DNA from 4 places in the Arthrobacter sp. NPDC057013 genome. Region 1 is predicted to be linked to each of the others. Evidence: riboswitches for the same ligand, from Rfam matches in the RefSeq annotation. Region 1 holds a riboswitch; each other region holds the start of a gene.
What was found. A riboswitch is a leader RNA that binds a small molecule or an ion and turns the genes downstream of it on or off. The one in region 1 is predicted to bind cyclic di-AMP.
Positions count from the first base shown of each region.

Region 2: another riboswitch for cyclic di-AMP. It lies ahead of ACFTSA_RS05770 (M23 family metallopeptidase); the one in region 1 lies ahead of ACFTSA_RS20225 (LysM peptidoglycan-binding domain-containing protein).
Region 3: another riboswitch for cyclic di-AMP. It lies ahead of ACFTSA_RS13055 (hypothetical protein); the one in region 1 lies ahead of ACFTSA_RS20225 (LysM peptidoglycan-binding domain-containing protein).
Region 4: another riboswitch for cyclic di-AMP. It lies ahead of ACFTSA_RS21910 (NlpC/P60 family protein); the one in region 1 lies ahead of ACFTSA_RS20225 (LysM peptidoglycan-binding domain-containing protein).

Region 1 is NZ_JBHUSE010000021.1:1,746-6,586, forward strand. Features, by position in the region: gene ACFTSA_RS20210 (Re/Si-specific NAD(P)(+) transhydrogenase subunit alpha) at 1-891, shown strand, start outside; gene ACFTSA_RS20215 (NAD(P) transhydrogenase subunit alpha) at 891-1,241, shown strand; gene ACFTSA_RS20220 (NAD(P)(+) transhydrogenase (Re/Si-specific) subunit beta) at 1,238-2,611, shown strand; cyclic di-AMP (ydaO/yuaA leader) riboswitch at 2,720-2,919, shown strand; gene ACFTSA_RS20225 (LysM peptidoglycan-binding domain-containing protein) at 2,923-3,894, shown strand; gene ACFTSA_RS20230 (YybH family protein) at 4,131-4,556, shown strand; gene ACFTSA_RS20235 (purine-cytosine permease family protein) at 4,553-4,841, shown strand, end outside.
Region 2 is NZ_JBHUSE010000003.1:36,717-41,557, forward strand. Features, by position in the region: gene ACFTSA_RS05755 (DUF3027 domain-containing protein) at 1-385, shown strand, start outside; gene serC (phosphoserine transaminase) at 537-1,667, opposite strand; gene ACFTSA_RS05765 (metal-dependent transcriptional regulator) at 2,012-2,707, shown strand; cyclic di-AMP (ydaO/yuaA leader) riboswitch at 2,901-3,143, shown strand; gene ACFTSA_RS05770 (M23 family metallopeptidase) at 3,155-3,976, shown strand; cyclic di-AMP (ydaO/yuaA leader) riboswitch at 4,089-4,282, shown strand; gene ACFTSA_RS05775 (C40 family peptidase) at 4,335-4,841, shown strand, end outside.
Region 3 is NZ_JBHUSE010000008.1:147,227-152,067, reverse strand. Features, by position in the region: gene ACFTSA_RS13065 (response regulator transcription factor) at 1-364, shown strand, start outside; gene ACFTSA_RS13060 (ATP-binding protein) at 368-1,990, shown strand; cyclic di-AMP (ydaO/yuaA leader) riboswitch at 2,085-2,248, shown strand; gene ACFTSA_RS13055 (hypothetical protein) at 2,254-3,078, shown strand; gene ACFTSA_RS13050 (glycosyltransferase) at 3,328-4,803, shown strand; gene ACFTSA_RS13045 (ArnT family glycosyltransferase) at 4,800-4,841, shown strand, end outside.
Region 4 is NZ_JBHUSE010000025.1:33,510-38,350, forward strand. Features, by position in the region: gene ACFTSA_RS21900 (GTP pyrophosphokinase family protein) at 1-218, shown strand, start outside; gene ACFTSA_RS21905 (SulP family inorganic anion transporter) at 225-1,727, shown strand; cyclic di-AMP (ydaO/yuaA leader) riboswitch at 1,908-2,073, shown strand; gene ACFTSA_RS21910 (NlpC/P60 family protein) at 2,077-2,811, shown strand; gene ACFTSA_RS21915 (diguanylate cyclase) at 3,045-4,184, opposite strand; gene ACFTSA_RS21920 (bile acid:sodium symporter family protein) at 4,342-4,841, shown strand, end outside.

The DNA.
Region 1 (4,841 bases):
GACGCCCTCTCCTCGCAGGCCCTCGTGGCCGGCTACCGCTGCGTCCTCGAAGCCGCCATCCGCCTACCCCGCTTCTTCCCGCTCTACATGACCGCCGCCGGAACCGTCCCGCCCGCCCGGGTGCTGGTGCTCGGCGTCGGCGTGGCCGGGCTGCAGGCGATCGGAACCGCGAAGCGGCTCGGCGCCCGCGTCTCCGCCAACGACATCCGGCCGTCCTCGGCGGAAGAAGTCACGTCCATGGGTGGCACCTTCATCAAACTGGACCTGGAGACGGCCGAGGCAGCCGGCGGGTACGCCCGCGAACTGAGCGCAGACCGCGGCGCGCTGCAGCGGCAGCTGCTGGCGCCGCACGTCGCCGATGCCGACGTATTGATCACCACGGCGGCGGTCCCCGGCAGGCATGCACCGCTCCTGGTGACCCGCGAAATGGTGCAGGGCATGCGCCCGGGGTCGGTCGTCGTCGACCTCGCCGCGGAATCCGGCGGCAACGTCGAGGGGTCCGTCGCCGGCCGGGACATCCACGTCCCCACCGCCGACGGCAAGGGGACCACCGCCGTCGTCGGCCTCAAGGACGCGCCGTCCGCCATGCCCACGGACGCCTCCCGGCTCTACGCGAAAAACGTGGCCAACCTGCTGGCCCTGATGACCAGGGGCGGGACGGTGGTCCCGGACTTCGACGACGACGTGATCGCAGGTGCCTGCCTGACGCACGACGGCGTGGTGCGCCATTCGCCGACAGCCGAGGCTCTCGCTGCACTCTCCGGCGAGCACGCGCCGGCAGATGTATCAGCCGACGCGCCGGGGGACATTGCAGACGGGACAGACAGCGACCTCGCGGACGAGATGGCGGAAGACCCAGTGAAGGCGTCGGAAAACGAAGGGGTGGTCTGATGGACGGCATCAGCCTGCTGACCATCACCGTGCTTGCGGTGTTTGTCGGCTTCGAAGTGGTGTCCAAGGTTTCCAGCACGCTGCATACGCCCCTGATGTCCGGCGCGAACGCGATCCACGGGATCATCCTGGTGGGCGCCATCATCGTCGCCGGCCAGGCCACGCACCCCTGGGTCCTCGCGGTGGCGCTGCTCGCCGTCGTTCTTGCCACCGCGAACCTGGTGGGCGGCTTCGTGGTAACCGACCGCATGCTCGAGATGTTCCGTGGCCGCAAGCCGGATAAACCGGCCAAGCCCGCCCCGAGTGAGACGCAGGGCGAAACCAGGGAGAACACGGAGGCCACGCGGTGACCCTCCTCGACCCCAACGTCACCGCCCTGCTCTACCTCGCGGCCGCCGTCTTCTTCATCCTTGCCCTGAAGGGACTGAATTCGCCGCGCACCGCCCGCCGCGGCAACCTCATCGGCGCCTTCGGTGCGCTGGTCGCCGTCGTGACCGTCTTTTTCTCAACCCGGCTCGACAACGTTCCCCTGATCCTGGGCGCCATCGTCGTCGGTTCCGGGGTGGCCGCCCCCGTGGCCAGGCGGGTCAAGATGACCCAGATGCCGCAGCTCGTCGCCCTCTTCAACGGCGTGGGCGGCGGCGCCGCAGCGCTCGTGGCGCTGCTGGAACTGCCGCATGCGGAGGACGCCTGGGTGCGCGTCGCCGTCGTCTTCACCCTGCTGGTCGGAGCGGTCTCCTTCGCCGGCTCAGCCGTGACGTTCGCGAAACTGCAGGAGCTCATGACCACCCGCCCCGTGGTGTTCCCCGGGCTGGCGGTGCTCATGGGGGCGGTGCTGCTCGCCGCAGTCGGTGCCGCCGTCGCCGTCGTGACGGGCGGATCCCTCGTCCTGGCGCTGCTGCTCCTGCTGCTGGGGCTGGTGGCAGGCGTGCTGCTGGTGCTGCCGGTGGGCGGCGCCGACGTGCCGATCGTCATCTCCCTGCTCAACGCGTTCACCGGCCTCGCGGTTGCAGCGTCCGGACTGGTGCTGGGGAACGTGCTCCTGGTGGTGGCCGGTACGCTCGTGGGCGCGTCGGGCACCATCCTCACCCGGGCGATGGCCGCGGCCATGGGCCGTAGCGTGGCCGGCATCCTGTTCGGCGCCTTCCGGGGAGGCTCGACGGCGGGATCCACCGCCGTGAGCGACCGCCCGGTCCGCTCGTCGAGCGCGGAGGACGTGGCGGTGCTGCTGGGCTACGCTCAGCGGGTCATCATCGTTCCCGGCTACGGGCTGGCTGTGGCCCAGGGCCAGCACACCGCGGCAGAGCTGGCGCAGGCCTTGGAAACCCGGGGAATCCGCGTGGACTTCGCCATCCATCCCGTGGCCGGCCGCATGCCCGGGCACATGAACGTGCTCCTCGCCGAGGCCAATGTGCCCTACGAATCGCTCAAGGAAATGGGCGAGATCAACTCCGAATTCCGCACCGCCGACGTCGCACTGGTGGTCGGCGCGAACGACGTCGTGAACCCCGCCGCGAAGACCACCGCCGGCTCACCGATCTACGGGATGCCGATCCTCGAGGTGGCGGACGCGCGCCAGGTGGTGTTCCTCAAGCGCTCAATGCGACCGGGGTTCGCCGGGATCGAGAACGACCTCATGTTCGAGCCGCAGACCACGCTGCTGTTTGGCGACGCCAAGGATTCCCTGACCAAGGTGCTGGGTGCGGTGAAGGCCCTGTAGGGTGTTGGCACCTGCACTTCCGCACATCCCCGGCCGTTACCGAAATGTGACTTTTGGTGCGGAGATGCGATAGCCTCGGCCGGTGCCCTGGTTCCGCTCAGGGCATTCCCGGGCAGAATGCCGAGCCCTGCCACTGACCGGGATCCGTTCGCTATGACAACTGGCAGGGACGGGGGAACCACGTTAGTACCGGCCTTGCGCATCAGGGCCTGGGGTTAAGTCCAGACGCACCGCCCAGCAGCGGGCAGGACCGGGTGACTCCCACCCGAACCCGACAGCTAACCCCGCAGGCATGGGAGAGGCACATCACCATGTCACGTAAGTCCACGGCCGCGCGCCATCGCGCCACCCCGACCACCTCCATCGCCCTGCAGGGCCTGCAGTATTCCCTCAAGTCCAACGCCGCCTCGGTCGCCAAGCCGGCGGCCGCGGCCGCCGTCGCTTCCGGTCTCCTCTTCGGCGCCGGGGCACCCGCCCACGCCGGTGCCTACGCGCCCGAAACTCCTGCCGGCGGTGCAGCCCAGTCCGCCGCGGCCCCGGCCGCTGCCGCCGTGCAGTCCGTCGCCGGCCAGGCGCTCGCCGCACCGGCCCAGGCTGCACCGGCAGTCCCTGCTCCGGCAGACGCCGGATCTGCTGTGGCCGGAGCATCGCACACTGTAATGCCCGGCGATACCCTCGGGGCTATTGCGGCACGCCACGGCGTCAGCCTTGATGCGCTGCTGGCAGAGAACGGCCTGTCACTGGCGTCGATCATTTACCCCGGCGACCAGATCCTCATCCCGGGTCCGGGCGCAGCTGCAGCCCCCGCGGTCCCTGCCGCTCCGGCAGCTCCGGCAGTGCCCGGGGTTCCGGCCGCTCCTGCCGTTCCGGCGGCACCGGCGGCCCCGGCCGTCCCGGAGCCCACCGGCATGGGAATCTACAACGCCTCCGCGTCGATAACCCCGGCAGCACCGACCGCACCGGCGGCCGGCGGCGTGGGCGCAGCCATTGTGGCCTCCGCCCGGGCACAGCTCGGTGCGACCCAGGACTGCACCGTCCTGGTGGAACAGGCCCTGCGGTCCGTCGGCAAATCCGTCGGCGACCTCGCACCCGCGCAGTTCTACCAGTACGGCACTCCCGTTTCGGCTCCGCAACCCGGCGACCTGATGATCAGCGGCGGACACGTCGGCGTCTACATCGGCGGCGGGCAGGCCATCAGCAGCGGCATGAACGGTGTCAACGAAACCATCGTGCACCCGGCCTCCTGGCTCACCGGCTCGACTTACGTGCGGGTGAACGCCTAACAGCACGTAAACGCCTGAGAGGCGGAACGGTTCATGCGGCAGCGGCGGGTGCATCGGCACCCGCCGCTGCTGCGTTTCTGCCGCTGTCGGCTGCCGACGCGCGAAACAAAAGTCACTGTCAAGCAACAATTGTTGACTGCTGAATACCCTGTCGGGTTTACTGACACCCTGGCCGGATGTGAGTTGGGACACGTGACGGCTGAAGCATTTGCAAGCACCGCCGAGAGTGAGTTCCCGTGGACCTGATCACCACCGCCATGACCACCGCCGAGGTTGAGGCAGCAGCGAAGAGGCTGATGACCGCCTTCGCGGCCACCGATACAGACGGCTACTTCGACTGTTTCGCGCCCGATGCGACCTTCATCTTCCATTCCGAACCGAACCGCCTCAGCTCGCGCGGGGAATACCGCGACCTGTGGCAGAACTGGGTGGAGGACGGCTGGCGGGTCGCAGGATGCGCCAGCTCCAACGCCTACATTCAGGTGGCCGGCGACAGTGCCGTGTTCAGCCACGATGTCGAAACCGTGATCGACGTTGCCGGCACCCAAGAGACCCTTCGCGAGAGGGAGACCATCATTTTCGCCAGGACAAAGTCAGGCAGCGTGCTCGCCGTCCACGAGCATCTTTCTCCGGCGCCTGCCAGCCAGAAGGCGATCTCATGACCAACGGTTCCAAAGCCCCCGCAGTGACCGAAGTCGAAAAGCACGGCATCGAACCGATTCCCGCTGCCGACAGGACCGCGAAACCGCTGGACCTCTTCCGGCTGGTGTTCGGCGGTGCAAACACATTCGCCACGGTGGTCCTGGGTTCATTTCCCATTCTCTTTGGGCTGTCCTTCAAGGACGCACTGCTGGCCACTGTCCTGGGCGTCGTCGTCGGCGGCCTGATTCTGTGCCCGATGGCTGTTTTTGGCCCGACCAATGGGATGAACAATGCCGTCTCGTCCT
Region 2 (4,841 bases), on a different contig from region 1:
CGAAATCGGGGACCACCTGGCGGCCCGTACCGAAGGCGACCGCGTGGTCACGCACCTTTTCGAATCACGGCTGCCGGGGTACATCGGCTGGCAGTGGTACGCCGTCCTGACCCGCAACTCCCGTTCCAAGGTGATCACGGTCAACGAGCTTGGCCTGCTCCCGTCCGCGGAGTCGATCCTCGCGCCGGAGTGGGTGCCGTGGGCCGAACGCGTGCGCCCTGAAGACGCCCAGGAGCAGGACGCGGAGGAAGCTCTTGAAGAGGGCGCGGCTGGCGAGGCCCCGCACGGAGCCCCGGGCGAAACCACCGCGGACGCCGAGGCAGAGTCCGACGCCGGAACAAAGGCCGACGCCGATGCAGAGTCAGGCAGTCCCGAGCAGGACTGACAACGGCAAACTGAGCACAAAGCAAACGGCGCCGTCGGGACGAAAGTCCGGACGGCGCCGTCGTGCTTTAACAGAAGAGTTTTTGTCCAGATATCGGGGCTAAACGGGCTTCAAACCCCGATTATCTGGACAAAAACTCCTCACCGGGCGACTACTTCTTCAGCTCGCCCACCACGTAGTCGATGCACTCCAGCAGGGCGGTGACATCGGAGGGCTCGATGGCAACGAACGTGGCGATGCGCAGCTGGTTGCGTCCCAGCTTCCGGTACGGTTCGGTGTCCACGATGCCGTTGGCGCGAAGCACCTTGGCGATGGCGGCGGCATCGATCGAGTCATCGAAGTCAATGGTGGCGATGACGTTGGAGCGTTCGGCGGCGTTGGCGACGAACGGCGTCGCGAATTCGGAGGCTTCCGCCCACTTGTAGATACGTCCGGCGGAGTCGGCAGTGCGTCCGGCGGCGAAGTCCAGCCCGCCGTTGGCGTTGAGCCACTGCACCTGGGCGTCCAGCGTGACGAGCGTGGACAACGAGGGGGTGTTGTACGTCTGGTTCAGCTTGGAGTTGTCGATGGCAGTCTTCAGGTCCAGGAAGTCCGGGATCCAGCGCCCGCTGGCCTTAACGCGCTCGGCCCGCTCCAGCGCTGCCGGGGAGAACAGGCCAAGCCACAGCCCGCCGTCGGAAGCGAAGTTCTTCTGCGGCGCAAAGTAGTAGACGTCCGTCTGGGCCACATCGACGTCAAGGCCGCCGGCAGCCGAGGTTGCGTCCACCAGCACCAGCGCGCCCTCATCGGCACCGTTCACCCGCTGGACGGGCGCGGCAACGCCGGTGGAGGTTTCGTTCTGCGGCCAGGCGTAGACGTCAACGCCGGCCTCGGCCTTGGGTGCAGGGCAGGTGCCGGGCTCGGACTTGATGATGGAGGATTCCGCAAGGAACGGTGCCTTGTTGGTGGCCGCGGCGAACTTGGACCCGAACTCGCCGAAGGACAGGTGCTGTGCCTTCTCTTCCACCAGGCCGAAGCTGGCAACGTCCCAGAATGCGGTGGAACCGCCGACCCCGAGGACCACCTCGTAGCCTTCGGGGGCACGGAAGAAGGTGCTGAGGCCTTCACGGACGGATCCAACCAGGTTCTTCACGGGGGCCTGGCGGTGGGACGTGCCAAGGAGCGTCGTGGCTGCTGCGGAGAGCGCCTCGATTTGCTCGGGCCTGACCTTGGAGGGACCGGCGCCGAACCGTCCGTCCTTGGGCAGGAGGTTTGCGGGAATAGTGATGCTGGTGTCGCTCACAGTGGCTCCAATTTTCGGCATGGAAGTGCGGTTCGGCGGGGACGGGGCGATGGCCGGCAGGCAACCATGACCGCCACCAAGACCCTCCTTATTCTGCCCGAAGCGCGGATACCGCGGGAACACGCCACCGTCATAGTCCAGTCATTGAGATGGTGCCCGTCACAGGCTCGGCGGATTATCCGGACTAATTCAAAATAGGCTAAGCTGGCACTGGACGTACGGGCAGACAGCCGGTGCTGCGCCGCCGTCATACAGGACCGCCGCTGCAGCTTGCCGGATCCCGGTGCGGCGGGCCCGCGGTACGGTGGGACGGACACAATACTGTGCTCGAGGAGCTGAGCTGAATGACGGATCTGATCGACACCACGGAGATGTACCTTCGCACCATTCTGGAGCTGGAGGAAGAGAACATCGTGGCGCTTCGGGCACGCATCGCGGAACGTCTCCGCCACTCGGGCCCCACTGTTTCGCAGACCATCGGCAGGATGGAACGCGACGGCCTCGTCGTCGTCTCCGGCGACCGCCACCTGGAACTGACCGAAGTGGGCCGCAAGCGCGCCACCGAGGTGATGCGCAAGCACCGGCTCGCCGAGCGCCTCCTCGCCGACGTCATCGGCCTCGACTGGGCCTACGTCCACGACGAGGCGTGCCGGTGGGAACACGTCATGAGTGAGCGCGTGGAACGCCGGATCTACGAAATGCTCGACCACCCCACCGAATCGCCCTATGGCAACCCGATTCCAGGCCTGGCCGCGCTCGGCGGGCAGCCGGCACGCCCGTTCTCGGACGGGGTGGTGAACCTGCTGGATGCCATGACCGGCTACGGCCCGGAATCCAAGGTCACCGTCAGCCGCCTGGCAGAACCCATCCAGGTGGAGCCGGAGCTGCTGCTCCAGCTGGATGAAGGCGGGATCCGGCCCGGCGCCGCCGTCTCGCTCGAGCGCGTGGGTGAGTACATCTCTGTCCGCGTACCGGGGTTCGAGGGTGCCCTTGAACTGCCGCCGGAAGTTGCTGCGCACGTGTTCGTGCGCCTGGGCTAAGCTCCAGAGGGTGCCTACGGGGGCCAGAGGGTGCCTAACGGGCGCCTAAACCGCCCAGCGGCGCGGAAGCCATATCCTGTCTGACATCTGCAGGCAGGATGACCTACCTCTTTTGCACAGGGAATATAACGGAATTATTACCGTGCCCGTTAATCGCCTATAGTTAAACGGCAACGCCGATACAAAAGCGTTACCTGATCTGAAGCCGAACCCTGCCAGCAGATCAGCAGAACGAGTCACCCACTGGCAGGGGCGGGGGAACCACAACCGGCTGTTTCGACAGCCTTGGGGTGAAGTCCGCAGCAGCAAGTCTCTTCCGCAGAAGGAATCCTTACGGGGATACCCCTGTGCCGGAACGGCTTGTGATGGCGGACCGGGTCTGAACTCTCTGACCCGAATCCGACAGCTAACTCCGCAGGCTATCCAGAGAGGAAACAGTACTTGTCCATGCAGAATGCCCGGGGCCGCCGCCGCGCGACTGGTCCCGCTCCGGAGCCGCGCCTTGCGGAGGCCACCGCCGCGGACCGACCCCGGGACGCCCAGCGCGAAGCGCGCCGCCGCCGCCGGGGTCCGTTCCGGCAGGTTGCGGATTTCGCCTCGGCCAGTGGCGTTGGGCAGAAAGCCGGCGTTGCCCTCGCGGCCACCGGCCTCCTGCTGACTGTTACTGTCCCCGCCACCAGCCCTGTCCTGGCTGCCGGCGAGCAGGGCGGGGCGTCCGCGTCCGCTGCATCACCGGCGCAGCCGAAAGTTTCGGCGGAACCGGCGGCAAAGATCGACTTCAGCCGCACGTCAGTCTCCACCACCGGCGACCCGGACGGAAAGCTCAAGCAGCTCCTGAGCGCCCAGTCGGCCGGCAGTGTCAGCCGTGCGGCCTCGGTGGGCACCTTGGGCGGACCACTGACCACGCTGGTCAAGTCCTCGCCGTTCGGTTACCGGGTGAGCCCGATCACCGGCGGAGCCGGCGAATTCCACCGCGGCCAGGACTTCGCCGCCGAGTGCGGCACCCAGGTGCTTGCTGCAGCCAGCGGCAAGGTCACCTTCTCAGGGTGGCACCCGTATGGCGGAGGCAACCGCGTCGTGATCGATCACGGCAACGGCCTGGAGACCACGTACAACCACCTGTCGTCCTCCAGCGTCCAGGTTGGCCAGAAGGTCACCCGGGGCGAGGTTATCGCCCTCAGCGGGACCACGGGCGCCTCCACCGGCTGCCACCTCCACTTCGAGGTGATGGTCAACGGGGATGTCGTTGATCCCATGGGCTGGCTCTAGGCCAACCCGAGTGAGCACTCTCATTCCTGTGACACGCCGTAACCTGAATGTGACATTGGCTCCGAACTGCTGTACCGTCTAAACCGCGTCAACTTTTCCGAAGTTGACGCTCTTGAGTGGATTGCCTAACTCTGCCACCGCTCAAGGTCCGTTCGCATTACATCGTCTGGCAGGGGCGGGGGAACCAATTTTGGTCTTCGCAAGAAGGCCTTGGGGTTAAGTCGCAAAGCTTCCCAGGAAGCGGAGCGGCCGGGTGACTCCCATCCGAATCCGACAGCTCACCTCGCAGGCATTGGGAGAGGCTACCTTCGTGTCTTCACGCCACAATGCCGCGCGCCACCGCGCGCAAACGGTTCGTATGAACCCGTTGGACTCCGTGTCCAAGGCGGTTAGCGCCAATGCCGGCACAGTAGGTCGCCAGGCAGCTGTTATCGCAGCTGCTTCAGGACTCATCCTGAGCGTTGGCATGCCTGCCAACGCGGCCGACGCCAACATTGGTGTTTCCGCCTCCTCGGAGACCGGTTCCCAGGCCGCACAGCTTGCTGTGACCGCCGCGCCCACCGCCACTGTCTCCTTCGAGCGTCCTGCCGTCACCACGGTGGCAGCCCCGGTCGCCGAAACCGTCGCTCCGCAGTCGAGCGACGAGAGCCAGACGGCCGGCGCAGGCCAAGCCGGCGACGAGAGCACCGGTGCGGCCACGGCCGTCACCGCCAAGTCCACCGATGGTGCGGTCTCCGCCGCAGCTTCCGGACTTGCTGCAATCGCGTACACCGGCATCGGCCACCCGTACGTGTGGGGCGGCACCACCCCCAGCGGCTGGGACTGCTCCGGCTTTACCCAGTGGGTTTACGCGCAGGCTGGCATC
Region 3 (4,841 bases), on a different contig from region 1:
GGAGGAAGTCCTGCTGCGGCTGCACCGGCTGGTCCAGCGCTCCGGCGTGGCCGCCATGGATTCCGCCGAGCTCGTGGTGGGCGACCTTGTCCTGAACCTCGACACCCGCGAAGTCACCCGGGCCGGCGACGAGCTGCAGCTGACCGCCACCCAGTTCGAGCTGCTGCGCTACCTCATGGAGAACCCCAGGCGCGTGGTCAGCAAGGCCCAGATCCTGGACCGCGTGTGGAACTACGACTTCGGCGGCCAGGCCAACATCGTTGAGCTGTACATCTCCTACCTGCGCAAGAAGGTGGATGCCGTGCACCCGCCAATGATCCACACGGTCCGCGGTGCGGGCTACGTCATCAAGCCGGCAGAGTAGGCCGTGGCAAACCTTTCCGGTGCAGTCCGTACCCAGCGCCGAAGCTGGCTGAAGCCGGGCACCTGGCACCTGCGCACCCGCCTGGTCCTCGTGGCCATGGCGCTTCTGGTGGCCATTTGCGCTGCCATCGGCCTCTTCAGCTACGCCTCGATGGATTCGTTCCTGACCCGACAGCTCGACGACCAGCTCACGGGAGCCGCTGACAGGGCCCGGGACTTTGGCCGTCCGCCGCTCGGCTCCGCTGGCAACAGGCCGGACCCCCTCGAAGGCCGGGGCCAGCGGGTGGGAACCCTCGTGGCCAGGATCCAGTCCGGGCAGGTCAGCGCCGGGTTCCTGGCATCGGATGCCACCCGCAAGACGCTCTCGGCCGCAGACAACCAGACCCTTCTGGAGCTCCGCCGCGATGGCGTCCCCGTCGACCGTGCCCTGTCCACGGGTGACTACCGTCTTGTTGCCGCCCAGACGCCCTACGGCGAAGTCATGGTGACCGGGCTTCCCCTGGCAGAGAAGCAGAGCACACTGACGTCGCTGGTCTGGACCATCACCATCGTCTCGTTGGGCGGACTCGTGCTGATCGGCCTCGCCGGGACGGTGCTCATCCGCCGCACCATGAAGCCGCTGGAGCAGCTCTCCGAGGTGGCCACGCAGGTGTCGCGCCTGCCGCTGAACGCCGGTGAGGTGGCACTCGCGGTCCGCGTCCCGCCGTCGAACGCCCATCCCGGAACCGAAGTGGGCAGCGTGGGGAACGCTCTGAACCAGATGCTGGACAACGTCTCCAACGCGCTGGAAGCGCGGCAGGAAAGCGAAATGAAGGTGCGGCAGTTTGTGGCGGACGCCTCGCACGAGCTCCGGACTCCGCTGACGGCCATCCGCGGCTACACCGAGCTGATGCGCATGACCGAACAGTTCAGCCCGGACGGCCAGCGCTCACTTGCACGCGTGCAGAGCCAGTCGGAGCGCATGACCGCGCTGGTGGAGGATCTCCTGCTGCTCGCCAGGCTCGACGAGGGCCAGCCGCTCAAGCTCAGCGACGTCGACCTCACCCAGTTGGTGATCGAGACCGTCAGCGACGAGAAAGTCATGGCACCGGACCGGGCGTGGCACCTCGACCTTCCCGAGGAACCGGTGTCCGTCCGGGGCGATGCATCCCAGCTCCACCAGGTCCTCGTCAATCTGCTCTCCAATGCCCGCAAGCACACCTCGCCCGGCACCACGGTGACCACCGGAGTGATGCGTTCGGCCGACGGCAGCGCTGTGATTACTGTCACGGACGACGGCGCCGGCATCGCGCCCGAATTCGTGGACAAGGTCTTCGCCCGCTTCGCCCGCGCAGACGCCTCACGTGCGACGCCGGCGCGGTCTCCCATGGCGCCTGCATCGGCAGCGGCGAGGGGCGCTGGCACGGATGGCGCAACGGACCTCCGTGCCGCGGATTCGCGGGGAGAACCGGGGACTTCACAGGGAGAACCGGGCGTGGCCTCGGAAGAGGGAACCAGCGGCCTGGGCCTGTCCATCGTGCAGTCAATCGTGGAAGCGCACGGCGGCACGGTGGAGGTTTCGTCCCGGCCCGGCCGGACGGAATTTGCCGTCCGCCTGCCCGCACAAGGCGCCGCGCCGTCGTCGTGATTCCCGTTACCTAAATGTGACTTAATCAAAAGCCTCCTGTACCGTCGATATGGTGCGGCCACCACTAGAGCCGCATCTCCGGATTGACGCCCAGCTCTGCCGCTTCCCGGATTCCGCTAGATCAGGCAGAGGCGGGGGAACCAGAGTCCCGGGCTTACCGCATCAGCCCTTGGGGTGAAGCCGACACGTGAATTTTCCGTGCGGCCGGATGACCTCATCCGAACCCGACAGCTAACTCCGCAGGTGTTGAGAGGCAATCCACCATGTCTGAATTTAAGACTCAGGCGCGCCCTGAACGCGCCTCGCACAAGACTGACGCCACGATTTCACGCCACCGCGCCGAGCCGGCCCAGCCCAAGACTGCATTTGGCCGCTTCGCTGCCGGCCTTCCGTCGCTCGGTCGCCGGGCAGCGGTCCTGACCACTGCCGCGGCCGTGCTCGTGGGCGTCGGCGCCGCAGGCCACGCGGCCGACCAGGCTACGCCTACAGCCGCCGTGACGTCTGCGGCCACCGCCGACGCCGGGCAGACGCTGAGCTTCGACAAGACGCTGATCTCGGCTCTGCCGGCCCCCTCCGCGGCGTCCATCGCTCCGCAGTCAGCCACCAAGGCGACCGCCAAGGCTGCTCCCAAGGCTGCGGCCCCCAAGGCCGCCAAGGCCGCGGCCCCGAAGGCAGTCACCAAAGCTGCACCGAAGGCCGCGCCGGTTGCCAAGGCCGCGCCCGCCGTCAAGGTGGCCGCGAAGGTTGCTCCCGCGAAGGCCGCAGCGCCTGTTGCCCTGAACGACCCCGCCGGCGCCCAGGCCTACGCGGCCAGCAAGCTGGGCTCCTTCGGCTGGTCCGCAGACCAGATGCAGTGCCTGCAGCGGCTGTGGACCAAGGAATCGGACTGGCGCACGACGGCCACCAACGCCAGCAGCGGCGCCTACGGCATCGTCCAGTCGCTGCCCGCCGAGAAGATGGCGACCGCCGGGGCGGACTACCGCACCAACTACCGCACCCAGATCAACTGGGGCCTGGACTACATCAAGGAGCGCTACGACTCCCCGTGTGGCGCGCTGAACTGGCACCTCGCCCACAACTGGTACTGACCGGTTGCCGCGGCCGGACCGGCTGACGGCGACCATTTCTGCACCGCTCTAGGGTGCCCGGCTTAGATGCCCAGGGCCCCGGATCCGCCAGGATCCGGGGCCCTTTTGCTGTCCCCGGTCTTCCCGCGGCAGGCAAAAAGGTGCGGATATGCCGCCACTTCGCGGGAGAACGCGGTGCTGAAGCACTTCCACAGCCCCTGCACAGCTTCGCCCTAAAACCCTCATAACAGCGGTCGCCACTGTTGATGCATGACCATCACTGACCAGGACTCAGGAACCCCGCCGCACCCACCGCTGCACCTGCAGCCGCACGCGCCCCATGGAGCCGGCGCGGCCGGACAGGCCCCGGTGCAGACCCTCATCGGGCATCCGCGGCGGTCGCCCATCGACACCTCCACCGCGGTACCGGTCCTGGACGTGACCATCCCGGTCTACAACGAGGAACGCGACCTGGAGGAGTGCCTGCGTCGGCTCCACGCCTACCTGCGCGGCACGTTCCCGCACTCGTTCCGCATCACCGTTGCGGACAACGCAAGCACCGACGGCACGCTCATGGCCGCCGAACGCGTGGCCCGGGAACTCCGCGAGGTCACCGTGGTGCACCTCGAGGAGAAGGGCCGCGGCAACGCCCTGCGGAAAGTCTGGCTGGCTTCACCGTCACCCGTCCTCGCTTACATGGACGTGGACCTCTCCACAGACCTGGCCGCGCTGGGACCGCTCCTGGCACCCCTGATCTCCGGCCACTCGGAGCTGGCCATCGGCACGCGCCTGACCCGCAACTCCCGGGTGGTCCGCGGGCCGAGGCGCGAATTCATCTCCCGCAGCTACAACTTCATGCTGCAGTCCCTGATGGGCGCCCACTTCAGCGATGCGCAGTGCGGCTTCAAGGCCATCCGCGCCGACATCGCCCGGCGGATCCTGCCGCACACCGTGGACACCGCCTGGTTTTTCGACACCGAACTGCTGGTCCTCGCCGAGCGGTGCGGCCTCCGCGTCCACGAGGTGCCGGTGGACTGGACCGACGACCCCAACTCCAGCGTGGACATCGTCCAGACGGCCCTCGCCGATATGCGCGGCATGGCCCGGCTCAGCAAGGACATGGTCACCGGCCGCATCCCCGTCGCGGAACTCCGCGCTGCGCTTGCCCGCGGCCCCCTCCCCGCCGCCTCACGCGGCCAGGAGCAGAGCCCGGGCGGCAGCCTGTTCGGCCAGCTGGTGCGGTTCGGCACCATCGGCGTGGCCTCCACCCTGGCATATCTGGTCCTCTTCTACCTCTGCCGCAACCTGATGGACCCGCAGCTGGCCAACCTGCTGGCCCTGCTCACCACGGCCGTGGCCAACACCGCTGCGAACCGGCGCTTCACGTTCGGCATCGCCGGCAACAGCGATGTTGCCCGCCACCACTTTGAAGGCATGCTGGTTTTCGGGATCGGGCTCGCCCTCACCTCCGGTGCGCTCGCCCTGGTCCACAGCGGCGCACTGCCGGGAGGAACGACGCCGGACCGCTGGCTTGAGCTCGCAACCGTCACCGCCGCGAACCTCACGGCCACCGCGCTGAAGTTCCTGCTGTTCCGGCTGTGGGTCTTCCGGCGGCGACGGCCGGTTTCCGCCATCACTACGGCAGGCCCGGCCACCTCCCCTGCCACCGGTCCCGCAGACCCCGACGCCTCCGAGGCATCCCTTCCGCAGGCGTCCGCCCCGACCACAGAAACGGCAAAATCATGAGCACCACCGTCACTCCCCCAAACCAGACGACACACCAA
Region 4 (4,841 bases), on a different contig from region 1:
TGCTCAGCGCCAACCGGATCACCGAGGTCCGCAGGGCCCTGGACCACCGCTACTCCCCCGGCCCGGACCGCCTCCTGGATGACCTCCTGCTGTGGCAGTACGGCACCAAACACATCGACCTCACCGCCGAGGCGCCCGACGCCGTTCCCCACCCGCGGCGCGACAGCCTCCTGCGGCGGCTGAAGCAGATCGAGCGTTACCGCCAGACCAAGAAATAGAGTTCCATGAAGCCCGAACAGCTCCAGTCCGTCCGGGCCACGCTCCGTTCCCCGCGGCGCCTCAAGACCGAGGCCCTCGCCGGACTGGTGGTGGCCCTTGCCCTCATTCCGGAAGCCATCGCGTTCTCCGTGATCGCCGGCGTGGATCCCCGGATCGGGCTGTTCGCCTCCTTCACCATGGCCGTCACCATCTCCTTCGTGGGCGGCCGGCCTGCAATGATCTCGGCCGCAACTGGCGCCGTCGCCCTGGTGATCGCGCCGCTGATGCGCAGCCACGGACTGGACCACCTGATCGCCGCGGTTATCCTCGCCGGGGTGTTCCAGATCCTGCTCGCCGTCCTGGGCGTCACCCGGCTCATGCGTTTCATCCCGCGTTCGGTGATGGTGGGCTTCGTGAACGCGCTGGCCATCCTCGTGTTCATGGCCCAGCTGCCGGAACTGATCGGGGTTCCCTGGCCCGTGTATCCGCTGGTCGCTGCGGGCCTGCTGATCGTCGTCGGCCTCCGGCGGATTACGACGGACGTGCCGTCACCCTTGGTGGCCATCGTCCTCCTGACGGTCCTCGCCGTAGTGGCCGGCATCGACATTCCCACCGTCCAAGACAAGGGCCGGCTGCCGGAAAGCCTGCCGACGCTGTTTATCCCTCAGGTGCCCCTGACGTGGGAAACCTTCCAGACCATCGCCCCCTTCTCACTGTCCATGGCGCTGGTGGGGCTGCTGGAATCACTGATGACCGCCAAGCTCGTGGACGACATCACCGATACCCGCTCCAACAAGACCCGCGAATCCTTGGGCCAGGGCGTGGCCAACATCGTCACCGGTTTCCTGGGCGGCATGGGCGGCTGCGCGGTCATCGGGCAGACCATGATCAACGTCAAGGGTTCCGGCGCCCGGAGCCGGGTGTCCACCTTCCTCGCCGGCGCCTTCCTGCTGGTGCTGGTGGTCACCCTGGGCGACATCGTGGGCCTCATCCCCATGGCGGCGCTGGTGGCGGTGATGATCTTCATCTCGGCCATCACCTTCGACTGGCACTCCGTTGCGCGCTCAACGCTCAGGCGTATGCCCAAATCGGAAACTGCAGTCATGCTGATCACCGTGGGCACGGTGGTGGTCACGCACAACCTGGCGATCGGCGTCGGCGTCGGGGTGCTGGCAGCGATGGCGATGTTCGCCCGCCGGGTGGCCCATTTCGCCACCGTGGAGCGGACGGAAGTGGAGCTCAACGGCCGGACGGTAGCCACCTACACGGTGAACGGCGAACTGTTCTTCGCCTCCTCCAACGACCTCTACACACAGTTCAACTATGCCCGCGACGCCGGGCCGGACATCCACAGCGTTGTGATCGATCTGCACGCCTCCCACCTGTGGGACGCATCCACCATCGCCGCGCTCGACTCCGTCACGGAGAAATACCGCAGGCACGGCCGCGAGGTGGAACTGATCGGCCTTAACTCAGCCAGCATCCAAATGCGGGAACGGCTCGCCGGCAAACTCAATGCGGCGGAGTGAGGTTCACCACACTAATCACACCCTGAACCCATAGCTGACGCGGGCCAGCACGATGTGAACGACACGGCCCCGTTACCTGAATGTGACATTGAGCGAAGCCTCCCGTACGGTGGAAAACGTGCCATTTTCATCGAGGAGGCACTCCCGCGCTGATTGCCTAACTCTGCCGCAGCCCGAGGAACCAATCGAAAACCCATGTCCGGCAGAGACGGGGAAACCACTTTTCGGCCCGCTTGAAGCGGGCCTTGGGGTGAAGCCGCACGGTTCCTGACCACGCTCAGGACCGCGGCCGGGTGCCTCCCATCCGAATCCGACAGCTCACCTCGCAGGCATCGGGAGAGGCTTCTTCATGTCGTTCCGCTTTATTTCTGGCCGCCGTGCTGCGGCCATCCTTGCAGCATCCGGCCTGGCCTTCACTGGCAGCGTCGCGGCCAATGCCGCCAACGCTCCGGCCCAGCAGGCCCAGGCTCCCGCCGGCGTCTTCGCGACGGCAGGCCAGGTCCAGGCTCCCCTGAGCGCCGCTTCCAGCGTCAAGATCGACTTCGAGCGCCCCGCGGTCAAGTCCGCACCCGCCCCGGCGGTGGCAGCACCTGTCGTCGTCGCAAAGCCGGCAGTCAAGAAGGCTGCGGCACCTGCCGCCGCCAAGGTCGCCGTGAAGGCCGCGGCTCCCGCACCCAAGGTCGCCGTGAAGGCCGCGGCTCCCGCAACCAAGGTCGCCGTGAAGGCCGCGGCTCCCGCGCCGAAGGCGCCGGTCAAGGCTGCTGCAGGCGTCAACGCAGCCATGCTGGCCTCGGCTTACGCCCAGATCGGCATCACGCAGGACTGCACCGCCATGGTGGAGAAGGCCCTCGGCGCCGCCGGCATCCACGTGGGTGACCTCGCCCCGATGCAGTTCCTCAGCTACGGCAAGGTGGTTTCCACCCCGCAGCCCGGCGACATGGTGGTCCAGTCGGGCCACGTGGCCATCTACGCCGGCGGCGGGAAGGTCATCAGCGGCGGCATGAACGGCATCAACGCCACCATGGCCCACCCGCTCTCCTGGCTTACCGCCACCGGCCCCGTCACGTTCGTGCGCGCGGCCTAGCAGCCGCGCGGCCCGGCGGAACTGAATAAACCGCCGTGTTCCGCTGCCTTGGGGGCGGCGGAACACGGCCACCCCCCAAGGTGCTCCCACCTTTCCACAAGGACTGCGGAACACACTGGCTGTGCCTGATGAAAGACCGCAGTCTCCGGCTGCGAGTCAGGATCACCGGGTCCGGATTGTCCCCCATGCATTCCGGATCCGGCGCCTGCCTTTAAGACGGCAGCAACCCCGCCTCAGCCCCTGACCGTGCGGTTCCGACCCTGCGATTTGGCTTCGTAGAGGGCGACGTCTGCGGCTGCGATCACCTCGTCGAGATCGGCGGTTTTCGCGTTGTAGGTCGAAATTCCGTAGCTGACGGTCGGCATCCGCAGCAGCTCGGGAATGTGCTGCTCTGCCAGCCTCCTGCTAATTTCGCCCGCGATGATTTCCGCGCTCTTGGGGCCGGCACCGGGAAGCAGCAGGATGAACTCCTCGCCGCCGTAGCGCCCCGCGACGTCCGTGGACCGGACCGATGCGCTGCACGCTGCGGCAAACGCCTGCAGCGCCAGGTCCCCCGCCGCGTGGCCGAAGGTGTCATTGACCGATTTGAAGTGGTCGAGGTCGGCGAGGATCAGGGACCCGCCGCTATTGGCGGTCCTGCTGCGTTCCAGTTCCTCTGCGGCCGCCTCCAGAAAGGCGCCGCGGTTGAACAATCCCGTGAGCCCGTCCTGGGTGGCGACCGTCCGCAGCGCCCGGGTCTGCTGCTCGGTGCTCAGCCCCGCCATGCTGAAGGAAACCACCACCAGCAGCACCATGGTGACCATGGTGGTCACCGCGGACCCGAAGTAGGTGGTGAAAACAGGACCGTTCGGCCCTTGGATCAGGAACACCAGCAGGCGGCAGGAGTAGAAGAAGGCCACCCCGCCGGCCGCGATGGCCATGGGGATCCGCACCCGGGAGTAGCCGGGTTCAAGCCGCCACAGTTCGTGCGAAGCCAGCCCGATAAGCACGGCCATGGACGCCAGGAAAACAGCACCGCCGGCCCACGTGTTGGATCCCGGGCTGTCGACGCCGGCGGCGGCGCCGGCAATGACCGGCAGCGCCACGGACAGCCACAGGTTGTACTTCAGGTTCCGCAGGGACCGCGCCCCGGCCCAGACGCCTGCCGCGCCGGACACCAGAAGGAAGTTGCCCAGCGGATTGGCCCAGACCTGCTGCGGCGTGCCGTTGAGCAGGAAGGATGCCGAGCCGGAGAGGAACAGGAGGAGGGCGGCGCACCACCAGGCGCTGTAGGGCGAGCGGGTGCTGCGGAACGTTGAAAAGTAGAACAGCAACGCCAGAACCAGGGTCATCGCCGCGAAGGCAACCCGCAGTGTTGCCGTGTCTAGGATCATTCCGTCCCCTTGAATGCCGATCCAGTGCAATCCAGTATCGCACCGGGAACGATCGGGGCCCGGCCCGTGCCGCAGAAAATTTTGCCGGGCACGACACATTTGTCAGACATCAGTCATGAATTGGCCCGTTGCGGCGCTCCGGTGCCAGCATTATTGAATGCTTGAGGCAACAAAATACCCCGTATCCGCTCCCCCGGCCACGGAGGCCGGCGCCGCACCCCTGAACCCGGCCCTTGCCGCGGAAGCCAGGATTGCGCGCGTCGCGGTGACCGTCTTCCCCCTTCTGGTCCTCGCAGCGGGGGTCGCCGGCTTCCTGCTTCCCGGCGCCTTCAAACCCCTCGGCCCGGCGGTGCCGTACCTGCTGGGAATCATCATGTTCTGCATGGGCCTGACGCTGACGCCGCCGGACTTCACGGCCGTTGCCCGCAGGCCCTGGGCTGTGGTGCTGGGCATCGTGGCCCACTACGTCATCATGCCCGGGGCAGGCTGGGCAATCGCCACCCTTCTCCACCTGGAGCCCGCACTCGCCGTCGGCCTGATCCTTGTCGGCTGCGCTCCCTCCGGCACGGCCTCCAACGTGATGGCGTTCCTGGCCAAGGGCGATGTGGCCCTGTCTGTGGCGGTGGCCAGTGTATCCACGCTGATCGCTCCGGTGGT